DNA from 3 places in the Erwinia psychrophila genome. Region 1 is predicted to be linked to each of the others. Evidence: predicted binding sites of a transcription regulator. Region 1 holds the regulator's gene; each other region holds the start of a gene.
What was found. Region 1 encodes CRP, which controls carbon source genes, mostly activating them, when cyclic AMP is high. Its sites were predicted from a motif close to ATGTGANNNNNNTCACAT; they were not measured.
Positions count from the first base shown of each region.

Region 2: the regulator CRP is predicted to act here: its motif matches at 1,545-1,562, upstream of mlc (sugar metabolism global transcriptional regulator Mlc).
Region 3: the regulator CRP is predicted to act here: its motif matches at 2,107-2,124, upstream of deoC (deoxyribose-phosphate aldolase).

Region 1 is NZ_JBCHVB010000004.1:58,803-63,016, forward strand. Features, by position in the region: gene AAH446_RS11420 (creatininase family protein) at 1-536, opposite strand, end outside; gene AAH446_RS11425 (phosphoribulokinase) at 710-1,579, shown strand; gene AAH446_RS11430 (OsmC family protein) at 1,606-2,010, opposite strand; gene crp (cAMP-activated global transcriptional regulator CRP) at 2,320-2,952, shown strand; gene AAH446_RS11440 (YccS/YhfK family putative transporter) at 3,010-4,214, shown strand, end outside.
Region 2 is NZ_JBCHVB010000001.1:506,277-510,490, reverse strand. Features, by position in the region: gene AAH446_RS02310 (MFS transporter) at 1-472, opposite strand, end outside; gene AAH446_RS02305 (LysR family transcriptional regulator) at 624-1,517, shown strand; gene mlc (sugar metabolism global transcriptional regulator Mlc) at 1,654-2,871, shown strand; gene bioD (dethiobiotin synthase) at 3,018-3,695, shown strand; gene osmV (osmoprotectant ABC transporter ATP-binding protein OsmV) at 3,826-4,214, opposite strand, start outside.
Region 3 is NZ_JBCHVB010000002.1:170,702-174,915, reverse strand. Features, by position in the region: gene deoA (thymidine phosphorylase) at 1-1,065, opposite strand, end outside; gene deoC (deoxyribose-phosphate aldolase) at 1,208-1,987, opposite strand; gene AAH446_RS06915 (TatD family hydrolase) at 2,301-3,077, opposite strand; gene AAH446_RS06910 (patatin-like phospholipase family protein) at 3,074-4,126, opposite strand.

The sequences.
Region 1 (4,214 bases):
AAATGGAGCATCACGCTGGTTTCCGATTCGCCACCGTGGATGCCATGCTGCAACTCTTCAGCGCAAAACAGATCGGCAGAATCGATCGTGCGGAACCAGCTCGCCCCCACGGCAAACATCTTCAGCTCAATCCGCAACTGACGGCAGACAATTTCCATCAGCTGGGGCTGGCCGCCGTGTGAGTTCCAGAAAATAAGCTTGCGGATCCCTGCCCGCCAGGCGCTTTTAGCCACTTCAAACCAGACGTTACCCAGCAGATCATAAGGAAGTGTTAAGGTGCCCGGGAAGTTAAGGTGCTCGTCTGACTTACCGATGGGCAGAGCCGGAAGGATCAGGACCGGCAGATTTTCAGGCATCATCTCCACCGCACGGGCGATGATGCCAGCATTGATCGCCGCATCCACCCTGACAGGCAGATGAGGGCCATGCTGCTCTACGGCCCCAATCGGCAATATGGCGATAACCTTGTCCATTTCCAGCTCGCTGAACTCACGGGTAGAGAGATCCCACCACCAGCGAGAAGAAGGCATATTCATAAAGCGTACTCTCCTGCACAGTTTTTTTCAGTCTGCGCGTTTTTACGTCCTGATTGAAGCAGCAAAATTGCGGCGGAGCGTTGCTTTTTAAGCATCAGAAGGCGGCAGAGATGACATCCACGCCTGAAACATGGTAACAATGCGAAGCGACTTTTCTCAGGGAGTTATCTGCCATGTCAGCTAAACATCCGGTGATTGCCGTTACCGGTTCAAGCGGTGCGGGGACCACAACAACCAGTACCGCTTTCAGAAAAATATTTCAGCAGCTTGGACTGCACGCAGCCGAACTGGAAGGGGACAGTTTTCACCGATTTACGCGCCCCGAGATGGATATGGCGATCCGTAAAGCGCGCGATATGGGTCGCCATATCAGCTATTTCGGCCCCGATGCAAATGACTTCGCGCTGCTGGAAAACACCTTTGTGGAATATGGCCTTAACGGCAGCGGCCAGTCACGAAAATATCTGCACACCTATGATGAAGCCGTGCCATGGAATCAGGTGCCGGGAACCTTTACGCCCTGGCAGCCGCTGCCGGAGCCGACGGACGTGCTCTTCTATGAGGGTCTGCATGGTGGCGTGGTTACGCCGCATAACAACGTCTCGCAGCATGTGGATTTGCTGGTGGGCGTGGTCCCCATCGTTAACCTGGAGTGGATCCAGAAGCTGGTCCGGGATACCAGCGAACGGGGGCACTCGCGGGAAGCCGTTATGGACTCGGTTGTGCGATCGATGGAGGACTACATTAACTTCATTACGCCGCAGTTCTCACGTACCCATATTAATTTCCAGCGCGTCCCTACTGTTGATACCTCGAATCCCTTTGCGGCCCGGGCTATCCCTTCGCTGGATGAAAGCTTTGTGGTGATCCATTTCCAGGCGCTGGAAGATATCGACTTCCCCTACCTGCTGTCGATGCTACAGGGCTCGTTTATCTCCCATATCAATACGCTGGTGGTGCCCGGCGGGAAAATGGGCTTAGCGATGGAGCTGATTATGGGACCGCTGGTCAAACGGCTGATAGAAGGGAAAAAGATTGAGTAAGCCCCGCGCACGGGGCCGGGGGCTGACTATACTGCGATAACTTCATAGCTGTGGGTAATCTCCACGCCTTTGCCCAGCATCAGCGCTACAGAGCAGTACTTCTCGGCAGAGAGATCCACCGCGCGGGAGACTGCTTTGTCGCCCAGCGCCTTACCGGTTACGATAAAATGCAGATTGATATGGGTAAAGAGACGCGGGGCCTCTTCGCGGCGTTCAGAGGTGAGCTTAACCTCACAGTCCGTGACCTCATGGCGCCCTTTTTGCAGAATAGAGACCACGTCAATGGCGCTACAGCTACCGGCCGCCATCAGCACCATTTCCATCGGGCTGGGGGCTTTATCGCCCGCATTGCCATCCATCAGCACCTGATGGCCCGATGAGGATTCTCCCAAAAAGGTCAGCCCCTCTACCCATTTAACACGAGCTTCCATAACAAACTCCTCTAATTCATTCAGTTAACGTCAGATTACGCTTTAGCGACAAAAACGGCAACGCCGCAGATTTCCCGCTATGCTGAAGCGAGACAACAGAAGACACTCATTCAAAGCTGTGTTACAAACAAAGCTGTAATATCTTCGCCAGTACTCTACATACGTGGCGAAACGGAACACCATAACGAGCCAGGCCCTGAACCGGGGTCAGGATAAATTCCCTGAAAGGGAACGCTTGACTTTTTCAACGCCTGACAGGGAACTCTGCCCCCTGTGTTTAGGCACGATGACAACAGAGGATAACAGCGAATGGTTCTCGGCAAACCGCAAACAGACCCGACACTTGAATGGTTCCTGTCACATTGCCATATTCATAAGTATCCATCCAAAAGCACGCTGATTCACCAGGGTGAAAAAGCGGAAACCCTCTACTATATCGTCAAGGGCGCGGTAGCGGTGCTGATTAAGGATGAAGAAGGCAAAGAGATGATCCTCTCTTACCTCAACCAGGGTGATTTTATTGGTGAGCTTGGCCTGTTTGAAGAAGGTCAGGAGCGCAGCGCGTGGGTACGCGCTAAATCCGCCTGCGAAGTGGCTGAAATTTCTTATAAAAAGTTTCGTCAGCTGATTCAGGTTAACCCTGACATCCTGATGCGTCTCTCTTCACAGATGGCACGTCGCCTCCAGGTCACCTCCGAGAAAGTGGGCAATTTAGCTTTCCTCGATGTGACAGGTCGCATCGCGCAAACCCTTCTGAATCTGGCCAAGCAGCCGGATGCGATGACCCACCCAGACGGAATGCAAATCAAAATCACCCGTCAGGAGATTGGTCAGATTGTTGGCTGCTCACGCGAAACGGTTGGCCGGATCCTGAAAATGCTGGAAGATCAGAACCTGATCTCCGCACACGGCAAGACCATCGTCGTCTACGGTACCCGTTAACCAGCCCCAATCCATGGCGCAACTTCGCCGTTGCGCCTTTCTCACTGGTACGGAAGGATGTGGCGCCGACTGATCTATCACCCCGAAGTTAACTATGCACTGCGTCAAACGCTGGTGCTTTGTCTCCCGGTCGCTATCGGATGGCTATTGGGTGATTTGCAAAAAGGACTGCTCTTTTCGTTAGTGCCTGCCTGTTGCAATATCGCCGGTCTCGATACGCCCCATAAACGTTTTTTCAAACGCCTGATCGTTGGCGGCACCCTGTTTGCCTTCAGCAGCTTCCTTATCCAGTATCTTGGCAATCACCAGGTTCCCTTACCGGCCACGCTTTTTGTGATGGCCCTGCTGCTAGGGGTTACCGGAGAGATCAGCCCGCTGCACGGCAGGCTGCTGCCGGCGTCACTGATCGCCGCCATTTTTACGCTCAGCCTGGCCGGGCGGATGGCGATCTGGGTGCCACCGATGCTCTATATTCTGGGCACCATCTGGTACGGCGTATTTAACTGGTTCTGGCTCTGGCTGTGGAAAGAGCAGCCAATGCGTGAGACGCTCAGCCTGCTTTATCGCGAACTCGCTGACTACTGCGAAGCAAAATACAGCATGCTGACGCAGCTGACCGATCCTGAAAAAGCGCTCCCGCCCCTGCTGGCACGCCAGCAAAAAGCGGTCGATCTGATCACCACCTGCTACCAGCAGATGCATATGCTGGCCGCCGGCCGGGATAATCATCATCAGCGCCTGACCCGCGCATTTCAGGTCGCTCTCGATTTACAGGAGCACATTGCGGTCAGCCTGCACCAGCCTGAAGAAGTGCAGAAGCTGGTTGAACAGAGCCACGCTGAGGCGGTGATCCGCTGGAACGCCCGGACGATTGCGGCCCGGCTACGCGAACTTGCCGATGACATCCTCTATCATAAGCTGCCCGGGCGCTTTTCAATGGACAAGCAGCTGCACGCGCTGGAAAAGATCGCCAGACAGCATCCTGATAATCCCGTTGGCCATTTCTGCTCCTATCATTTCAGCCGGATAAGCCGCCTGCTGCGCCACCAGCGCCCCCTTTATAAACGGGACCTGATGGCCGACCGCCAGCGCCGCCTGCCGCTGCTGCCCGCCATTAAAAGCTACCTCTCGCTGCGCTCGGCGGCGCTTCGTACCGCCGGGCGTTTTGCCGTCATGCTCACGTTCGCCAGCTCGCTGGCCCTCTTTTTTCATCTGCCAAAACCTTACTGGATACTGATGACGATCATGTTTGTCAGTCAGAA
Region 2 (4,214 bases), on a different contig from region 1:
TGCCGCCGATGGAGTTTCCGCTGATATAGAGCCCCATGGAAAAGGCAAGGGCAGAGGGATGTACCTCTTCGCTCAGCCAGGTCATGCCAACCGCCGCCACGCCGCTCAGTGCCAGCCCGGTTAGCGCCCGCATCGCCAGCACGCCGTGCCAGCTGCTCATGCCGGCAGAGATCAGCGTGAACACCGCAGCCATCAGCAGGGCGGTTACCATCACCGACTTGCGGCCAACGGCGTCTGACAGCGGGCCGGTAATCAGCAAGCCCAGGGCGAGCAGGCCAGTCGAAACCGACAGAGAGAGACTGCTGGCGGCTGGTGAAACGCCAAACTCTTCAGAAAGCGCGGGCATCAGTGGCTGCACGCAATAGAGAAGCGCGAAGGTGGCAAGCCCGGCGGAGAACAGCGCCAGCGTGGCAAGGAGGTAGTCGCGCGTCCCGCGTTTAATATGTTCACTGCCTGAAACATCTGGCCGCACGGCACGGTCGCGGCTCTGTTTCAGCCCGGTCAACTGAGCAAAGCGATTCACATCCGGTTTCCTGACAGAAGGGAGAAAGTGTCAGATCACTGTAATAAGCGGTGAATATGCTGTCTAATATATTAATACTCTTAAATGATATGTTTAAAATATGAATATTGAGCTGCGCCATCTGCGCTACTTCATTGCCGTTGCCGAGGAGCTGCATTTTGGTCATGCCGCCCAGCGGCTGAACATCTCACAACCGCCCCTCAGCCAGCAGATCCAGACGCTTGAACAGCAGGTTGGCGCCAGACTGTTTGCCAGAACGAATCGCAGCGTGCAGCTCACTGTGGCCGGTCAGGCCTTTCTGGTGGATGCCCGCCAGATTCTGCACAGCGTGACGCTGGCAGCAGATAAAGCCTCGCGGCTGCACCGCGGCGATGAGGGCGAACTCAGGATCGGCTTTACCTCTTCAGCACCCTTTATCTCTGTGGTTTCCGATGCGCTTTTCACCTTCCGGCAGCGCCACCCGTCGGTGCATATTCAGATGCAGGAGATCAATACCCGTCAGCAGCTTGAGCCGCTGAATGAGGGGCGCCTGGATTTGGGCGTCATGCGCAACACGGCGCTGCCCGCAACATTGCAGCACCAGCTAATCCTGAGGGAACCGCTGTTTGCGGTAGTGCACCGGGCGCACCGGCTGGCGGGAAAAGCATCGATCTCTGTGACCGACCTGGCGAGTGAACCTTTCGTTTTCTTCGATCCCAGCGTGGGCACGGCGCTTTACAGTGACACCCTGGCGCTGCTTGCACGCTATCAGATCGTGCCGGACATCGCCCAGGAGGTAGGCGAAGCGATGACGATTCTGGGGCTGGTGGCGACCGGGCTGGGCGTTTCCATATTGCCGGACTCCTTCCGGCGCGTCCGGCTGCAAGATCTCTGCTGGATCCCGCTGCTGGAGGAGGACGCCTGGTCTGAAGTCTGGCTGGTCTGGTCAGCACGACGGGAGATGCGGGCGGTCATGCAACGGATGAAAAGCTTACTTTTACAGGCGGATGCCTGACGTTTTTTCGGGCATTACCACGATTTTATGTGCGGCTAATCACATTCCGAATCAAATATTTGACGCCGTGTAGCGAAGTGTTTCACCATGACAGAATGGTTTATTTTGAAGCGCGAAAATAAGTGGGAGCAGGGGTGTGATAACGGACGGTCAGCCTGGCCATATTGACCAGATCAAACAGACAAATGCCGGCGCAGTCTACCGGCTTATCGATCGGTTTGGCCCGATCTCGCGCATCGACCTGTCCAAAAAAGCCCAGCTCGCTCCTGCCAGCATCACCAAAATCGTGCGTGAAATGCTGGAAGCTCACCTGGTGCAGGAGACCGAGTTTCAGGATGCGGGCAGCCGGGGTCGTCCGGCGGTGGGTCTGATCCTGGATACCGTCGCCTGGCACTATTTATCGGCCCGCATCGGCAATGGTGAAATCACTTATGCGCTGCGGGATCTGAGCAGCGCGCTGGTGGTGGAAGAACTTTGCCCGCTGCCGGTAGAGGATGATGAACCGCTGCTCGCCCGTATTGTTGCCGGGATTGACGCATTTTTTATCCGCCATCAGCAGAAACTGGAGCGCCTGACCGCCATTGCCATCACCCTGCCGGGCATTCTTAACACGGATAAAGGCATCGTTCACCGCATGCCGTTTTATGACGTGAAAGATATGCCGCTGGGGCCCGAACTGGAAAAGCGCACCGGCCTGCCGGTTTACATCCAGCACGATATCTGCGCCTGGACCATGGCGGAGGCGCTGTTTGGGGCTTCTAAAGATGTCAGGGACGTGATTCAGGTGGTGATCGATCACAATGTGGGAGCGGGTGTTATCACCGGCGGCAGGTTGTTGCACAGCGGCAGCAGTACGCTGGTGGAGATAGGCCATACGCAGGTCGATCCGAACGGCAAACAGTGCTACTGCGGCAATCATGGCTGTCTGGAAACCGTCGCCAGTACTGAAAACCTGCTTGAGCTGGCCGCACAGCGCATGCACTCCTCCTCAGAAACGAGCCTGCACAACTATCCGCTGAGCCTGGACACCTTGTGCGATGCGGCGATGAACGGCGACCGACTGGCGAATGAGATCATTACCGGCGTCGGACAGAGCGTGGGGCGCGTGCTGGCCATTATGGTCAACCTGTTCAACCCACAAAAAATTTTGATAGGTTCTCCGCTTAACCGGGCAAAGGAAATCCTCCATCCCGCCATTGCCGACGCTATCCGCCGTCAGTCGCTTCCCGCCTACAGCAATGATATCGAGGTGGCCTCTACCCATTTCTATAATCTTGGTACTATGCCCGGCGCGGCGCTGGTTAAGGACGCCCTGTATAACGGTACGCTGCTGGTCAGACTGCTTCAGGGATAAATGTCCGCTTCCCAACGCAAAATCGTAATTTGTGACAAAATATTGCGCTAACGCAAGCTGCTTCGCGACGGCCTGACCTAACATTTCCCGCTTGTAATGTTAACCAGTGTTTATCATTTATGGTCAAAGCAGGCCTGGGGTGGAGCATGTTAAAGCGTTTATTTGTCACAGGCACCGATACTGAGGTCGGGAAAACGGTAGTCAGCCGGGCGTTATTACAGAAACTGGCTGAAGGGAATAAACGCACGGCAGGCTACAAGCCCGTCGCTAAGGGCAGCCAGCAAACAGCGCAGGGCTTGCGAAATAAAGATGCGCTCATTTTACAGGCATCTTCCTCTCTGGAGCTGCCTTATTCCGCCATCAATCCCGTTACGCTGATAGAGGATGAGATCAGCACCAGCCAGGATATGCCGGTCGATTACCGCTTGCTGAGCCAGGGGCTGGCCTCGCTGCATGCGCAGGCGGATCACGTTGTGGTAGAAGGCACCGGGGGCTGGCGCAGCCTGATGAACGATCTGCGCCCCCTTTCAGAATGGGCGGTAGAAGAGCGGCTGCCGGTCGTGCTGGTCGTCGGCATTAAACTGGGCTGTATCAGCCATGCGCTGTTAACGGCACAGGCCATTCAGCAGGACGGCCTGCCGCTGCTTGGCTGGGTCGCCAACCGCATCAATCCGGGACTGGCACACTACGCGGAGATCATTGCGGTTCTCAGCCAGAAGATTGAGGCGCCGCTGCTTGGGGAGCTTCCCTATCTTCCCAGGGCGGAAGGACGGGACCTGGCAAAATATATCGATCTCAACAGCGCGCAGCAGGAACGGACATAGTGTCCGCCATCATTTCAAAACGCATGGCATCAGCTTATCTGTCTTATCACCATGTAAAAAAAGCGCCCTGTGGGCGCTTTTCTCATTTAACTGCCTTCTTTACCGGACAGAGTCGGGTGACAAGGATTCATCAGCCCTGATTTAATGCGCGGCGGGTGCGGCCGGAACTCAGGTAGCCTGCGATGTAATCCTGCGAAATTTCCCCGCTGTAGCGGCCTTCTTCATCGACTATCGGCATCCAGACAAGGTTATGCTCGTAGAGTTTGGAAAGCACGACGCGGAGATTCTCTTCGGCGCGGGCGGTAACGGTAAACTTATTCAGCATATCGGAACAGGGACCGGCAGCTCCCCGCGCCTCGCGGCGTTTCACAAAGCCCAGCGGTTTGCCGTCATCGTCCACAACCGTAATAAAGCGCAGATCGTTGTCGTCCATGGTGCCAAACGCTTCGGCGAGCGGGGTGGACTTCCGCACCGTAAGGGTGGGCTGCTGATCGGTCACATCGCCTGCCTGTACTAGCA
Region 3 (4,214 bases), on a different contig from region 1:
ATCCATCGCGCTGACAATGCCCGGCGCATCGGCATAAACGGCCTTGCTGAGCATCGGGGCGGGAAGATAGCGATCCATGTTTTCGATAAAGTCTGCCGGGCCTTTCTGAGCAGCCACCATGCGGGAAAATATCTCGGCGGCGCGGCCATTATCGAGCACCGTCTGGAGCTTACCGGTCGCCTCTTCCACAGAGGAGGCCAGTCCACCGGAAACCAGCATCTCGGCGCTCAGCGCCAGCGTCACTTCCAGCAGGCGTGGATTGCGGTATTCACCGGTCAGGAACTGCACCGCTTCACGCACTTCCAGCGCGTTACCGGCACTGGAGGCGAGTACCTGATTCATGTCCGTCAGCAGCGCGGTCGTTTTACAGCCCGCGCCGTTTGCCACGCCGACAATGGCCTGCGCCAGCTGCTCTGAAAGTTCGAAAGTTGGCATAAATGCGCCAGAGCCGACTTTCACGTCCATCACCAGCGCATCCAGCCCTTCGGCCAGTTTTTTCGCCAGGATAGAGGCGGTGATCAGCGGAATAGAGTCCACCGTCGCGGTAATATCGCGCGTGGCATAGAAGCGCTTGTCGGCGGGCGCGAGCGAATTGGTCTGGCCAATAATCGCCACGCCCACCTCTTTAATCATCCGGCGGAAGGCGTTGTCATCCGGGAAAATATCAAACCCCGGAATGGCTTCCAGCTTATCCAGAGTGCCGCCGGTATGGCCCAGGCCGCGTCCCGAAATCATCGGCACAAACCCACCGCATGCAGCCACCATCGGGCCCAGCATCAGCGACGTGACGTCGCCCACGCCGCCGGTGGAGTGTTTATCCACGATCGGGCCGTTGAGGTTCAGCGCCTGCCAGTTGAGCACCGACCCGGAGTCCCGCATCGCCATCGTCAGCGCCACCCGCTCGGGTAGCGTCATATCATGAAAATAGATAGTCATCGCCAGCGCGGCGATCTGCCCTTCCGACACGCTGTTGTCACGGACGCCATTAATAAAGAAGCGAATCTCTTCTTCGCTCAGCGCCTGACCGTCTCTTTTTTTGCGGATAATTTCTTGTGGCAGGTACATTTTGCCCCCTGGTAATGAAAAACCCTGGCGAACCGGGCCTCTGCGGAAAGCTGCCCCGGCCAGAGAAACACGGCGCGCAGGGCTGTCAGGCAAACAGGTAAGCCACCAGCGCCGTTAAGCCTGGCGGCATTTACCCGGCGACTCAGTAGGCTGAATCGCTTTTTGCGCCGGTAAAGCCCGCCGCGTTCAGCAGGCTGGCTAACAGGCTGGAGGCGCCAAAGCGGAAGTGACGGGAGTTGGCCCAGTCGCTGCCCATAATGTCATCAGCCAGTTTCAGATAAAGCGCCGCATCTTCAGCTGTGCGGACGCCGCCTGCGGGCTTGAAGCCTACCGACTGCTTCATGCCTTTGTCCGCGATGGTTTTCAGCATGATTTCCGCCGCTTCAGGCGTTGCGTTAACCGGCACTTTGCCGGTAGACGTTTTAATAAAGTCCGCTCCCGCCTCGATCGCGATTTCAGACGCTTTACGGATCAGCGCCGGATCTTTCAGCTCGCCGGTTTCGATGATCACTTTCAGCAGAACATCGGCCTCTTCACAGGCGGCTTTACAGGCGCTGACCAGTTTGTAACCGATATCCTCATTACCCGCCATCAGGGCGCGGTAAGGGAAGACCACATCCACTTCGTCTGCGCCATAGGCGATGGCCGCGTGCGTTTCTGCCAGTGCGATCCTGAGATCGTCATTGCCGTGGGGAAAGTTTGTCACGGTCGCGATACGGATATCCGGCGTGCCCTGCTCTTTAAGCGTTTTACGGGCAATAGGGATAAAGCGTGGATAGATGCAAATCGCAGCGGTGTTCCCCGCTTCGGTTTTTGCCTGACGACACAGGGCGATCACTTTTTCATCCGTGTCATCGTCGTTCAGCGTGGTCAGATCCATCAGTTTTAACGCCCGTATGGCGGCTTGAGTTACGTCAGTCATTCTTCTCTCCAGTCGGAAATTGGCGTCCGTGATGTTACGATAATAACAGAGCGGGCCGCACCTGTTCCGTGATTGAATTCACACAGGTTAAAAGTATCGTTGCAAACATTGTATAATACAGGTGATTAAGATCACACATATTTACCCGACACCGCGTGGCTCAGCAGGAAAACCGACGACATTGTTAGCATCTATCCGGCCCGGCACAGGGGAATGTTAAAATAATAACATTCACATCTGATTTACCCGACAACGTTGATTTCGCCGGGTGTCCCGAGCCTGTCGTCAGCACCTTATCTGTAAGTTTAGACATTCAGACATGAAACAGCGTGCGGGTATTCTCACGAATGGCGTCAGCGATCTCCTGCGGTGACTCTTTACGAACAGCACACAGGCTTTGCCAGATGTTGAGGATCCGCTCCGGGCGGTTGGGCTGGCCCTGAAACCCCTGTACGGGCATATCCGGCGAATCGGTTTCCAGCAGAAGTGAGGAGAGCGGCAGACGGGAAAGGGTGTTGCGGGTTTTCGCCGCGCGGTCGTAGGTCATGGTGCCGCCCACGCCAATAAAATAGCCGGCGCGAATAAAGGCCAGCGCCTGCTGTTCGCTGCCGGCAAAACCATGAACCACCCCGCGCCTTGGCAGATCGAAGCGCCGCAGATGCATCGCCAGCTTATCGTGCGTGCGGCGGGAATGCAGGATTACCGGCAGATCGTAATCCCGGGCAAGGCGTAACTGGGCCGTCAGCATCGCCTCCTGCTTATCAAACTGCGGGTCGTCCTGAAAGAGATCAAGACCAATCTCTCCGATGGCGACCAGCTTGCCGGGACGCTGGCGGAGCCAGGCTTCCAGCTGTGTAAGATGCTCTTCCTGGAAATCAGCCACCGCCAGAGGATGGATCCCGAGCGCCGCATAGACCGGCCCATAGCGCTCAGCCAGTGCCATCACTCCGGCGAAGCGATCCGCCGAGACGCCAACGGCGATGAGGCTTCTGACGCCCGCTTCCTCCGTCAGCCGCAGGCTTTCCGCTTCACTGCCACAGAAAGGCGCAAAGTCAAAATGACAGTGGGTATCAACAAATTCAGGTGTCATGCCTGCGATCCTTTTATGTAATCCGCATCGTTACCGGCCTCAGACGCGGCGGCGATGCCCTGACGGTCCGGCTCGTTGGCTACCGGCGCCGCAGGGACCACCGGCGGCTGATTGACCAGCGTACCCTGATCCTGCAGCCATTGCCCCACCGTTGCCAGAAAATGGCGTCCGCAGCGGCGACCCAGATGATAATCCTTATTCAGCGCAGCAATCCGGCTTCCGAGCGCCCTGCTTGCCAGCGGCTGCGGTGGAAAGATCTCCACGATCGTCACGTTGCCGGGCGGATTCTGAATAAACTGCTGGGTCTGATGATAGCTTGCCTCATGCAGCTGCATAATATTGACCAGCGGCTGAAGGGCGCCCTCGCTGAGCCAGCGCTCCACTCGCTTCAGCCACTGTGGCGTATAGGTCAGCTGCGAAGGGACGGTACGGATCACCACGATGGTTTCCGCGCCGCGCCGGACCGCCTCGCGCACCGGAATGGCGTCGCTGATCCCCCCATCCAGATAGCTTACACCATCCAGATCGACGCCGGGGCGATAGAGGCCCGGTATGGCGCTGGAGGCTTTAATCAGGTTCAGCCAGTTAGCCGCCGTAGGGGCGAAATAGCCGGGCGAATAGTCGTCACTCCGGCAGGCGCACATATAAAACTCCCGCCCGGAGGAGAACATCTTCTCCCCCGCCGCCATAGCCAGCGGAAACTCCTGCGTGGTGATATCAATAAGCCAGTCCAGATCGATAAGGTGTCCCCCACGCACAAAGCGTAACGGATTGAAAAACAGTTTACTGGTGGTGTAGCGGGTAATAACGCGCCGGGCGTAGCCGGGCTGCCCACAGATAAAAGCGGACAGATTCTGCGCTCCGGCAGAGGTCCCCAGCATCAGATCAAACGGATTGAAGTTTGCGCGCTGAAACTCATCAAGGACGCCAGCGGTGAAGATGCCCCGCTGCCCGCCACCCTCACATACCAGCGCCAGTTTGCCGGGACGGAAGGGGGTTAACGCCAGCGGTGCTGTCGTGCCGGGAATGATGGGGATATGCTTTCCCAATTCGGTATCCTCAGGAGTGATGTCTGATTCAGGATACGGTTAATGTAAGAACGGCGTGTGGCGGAATTTGCTTTCCAGCGTTGAAGAG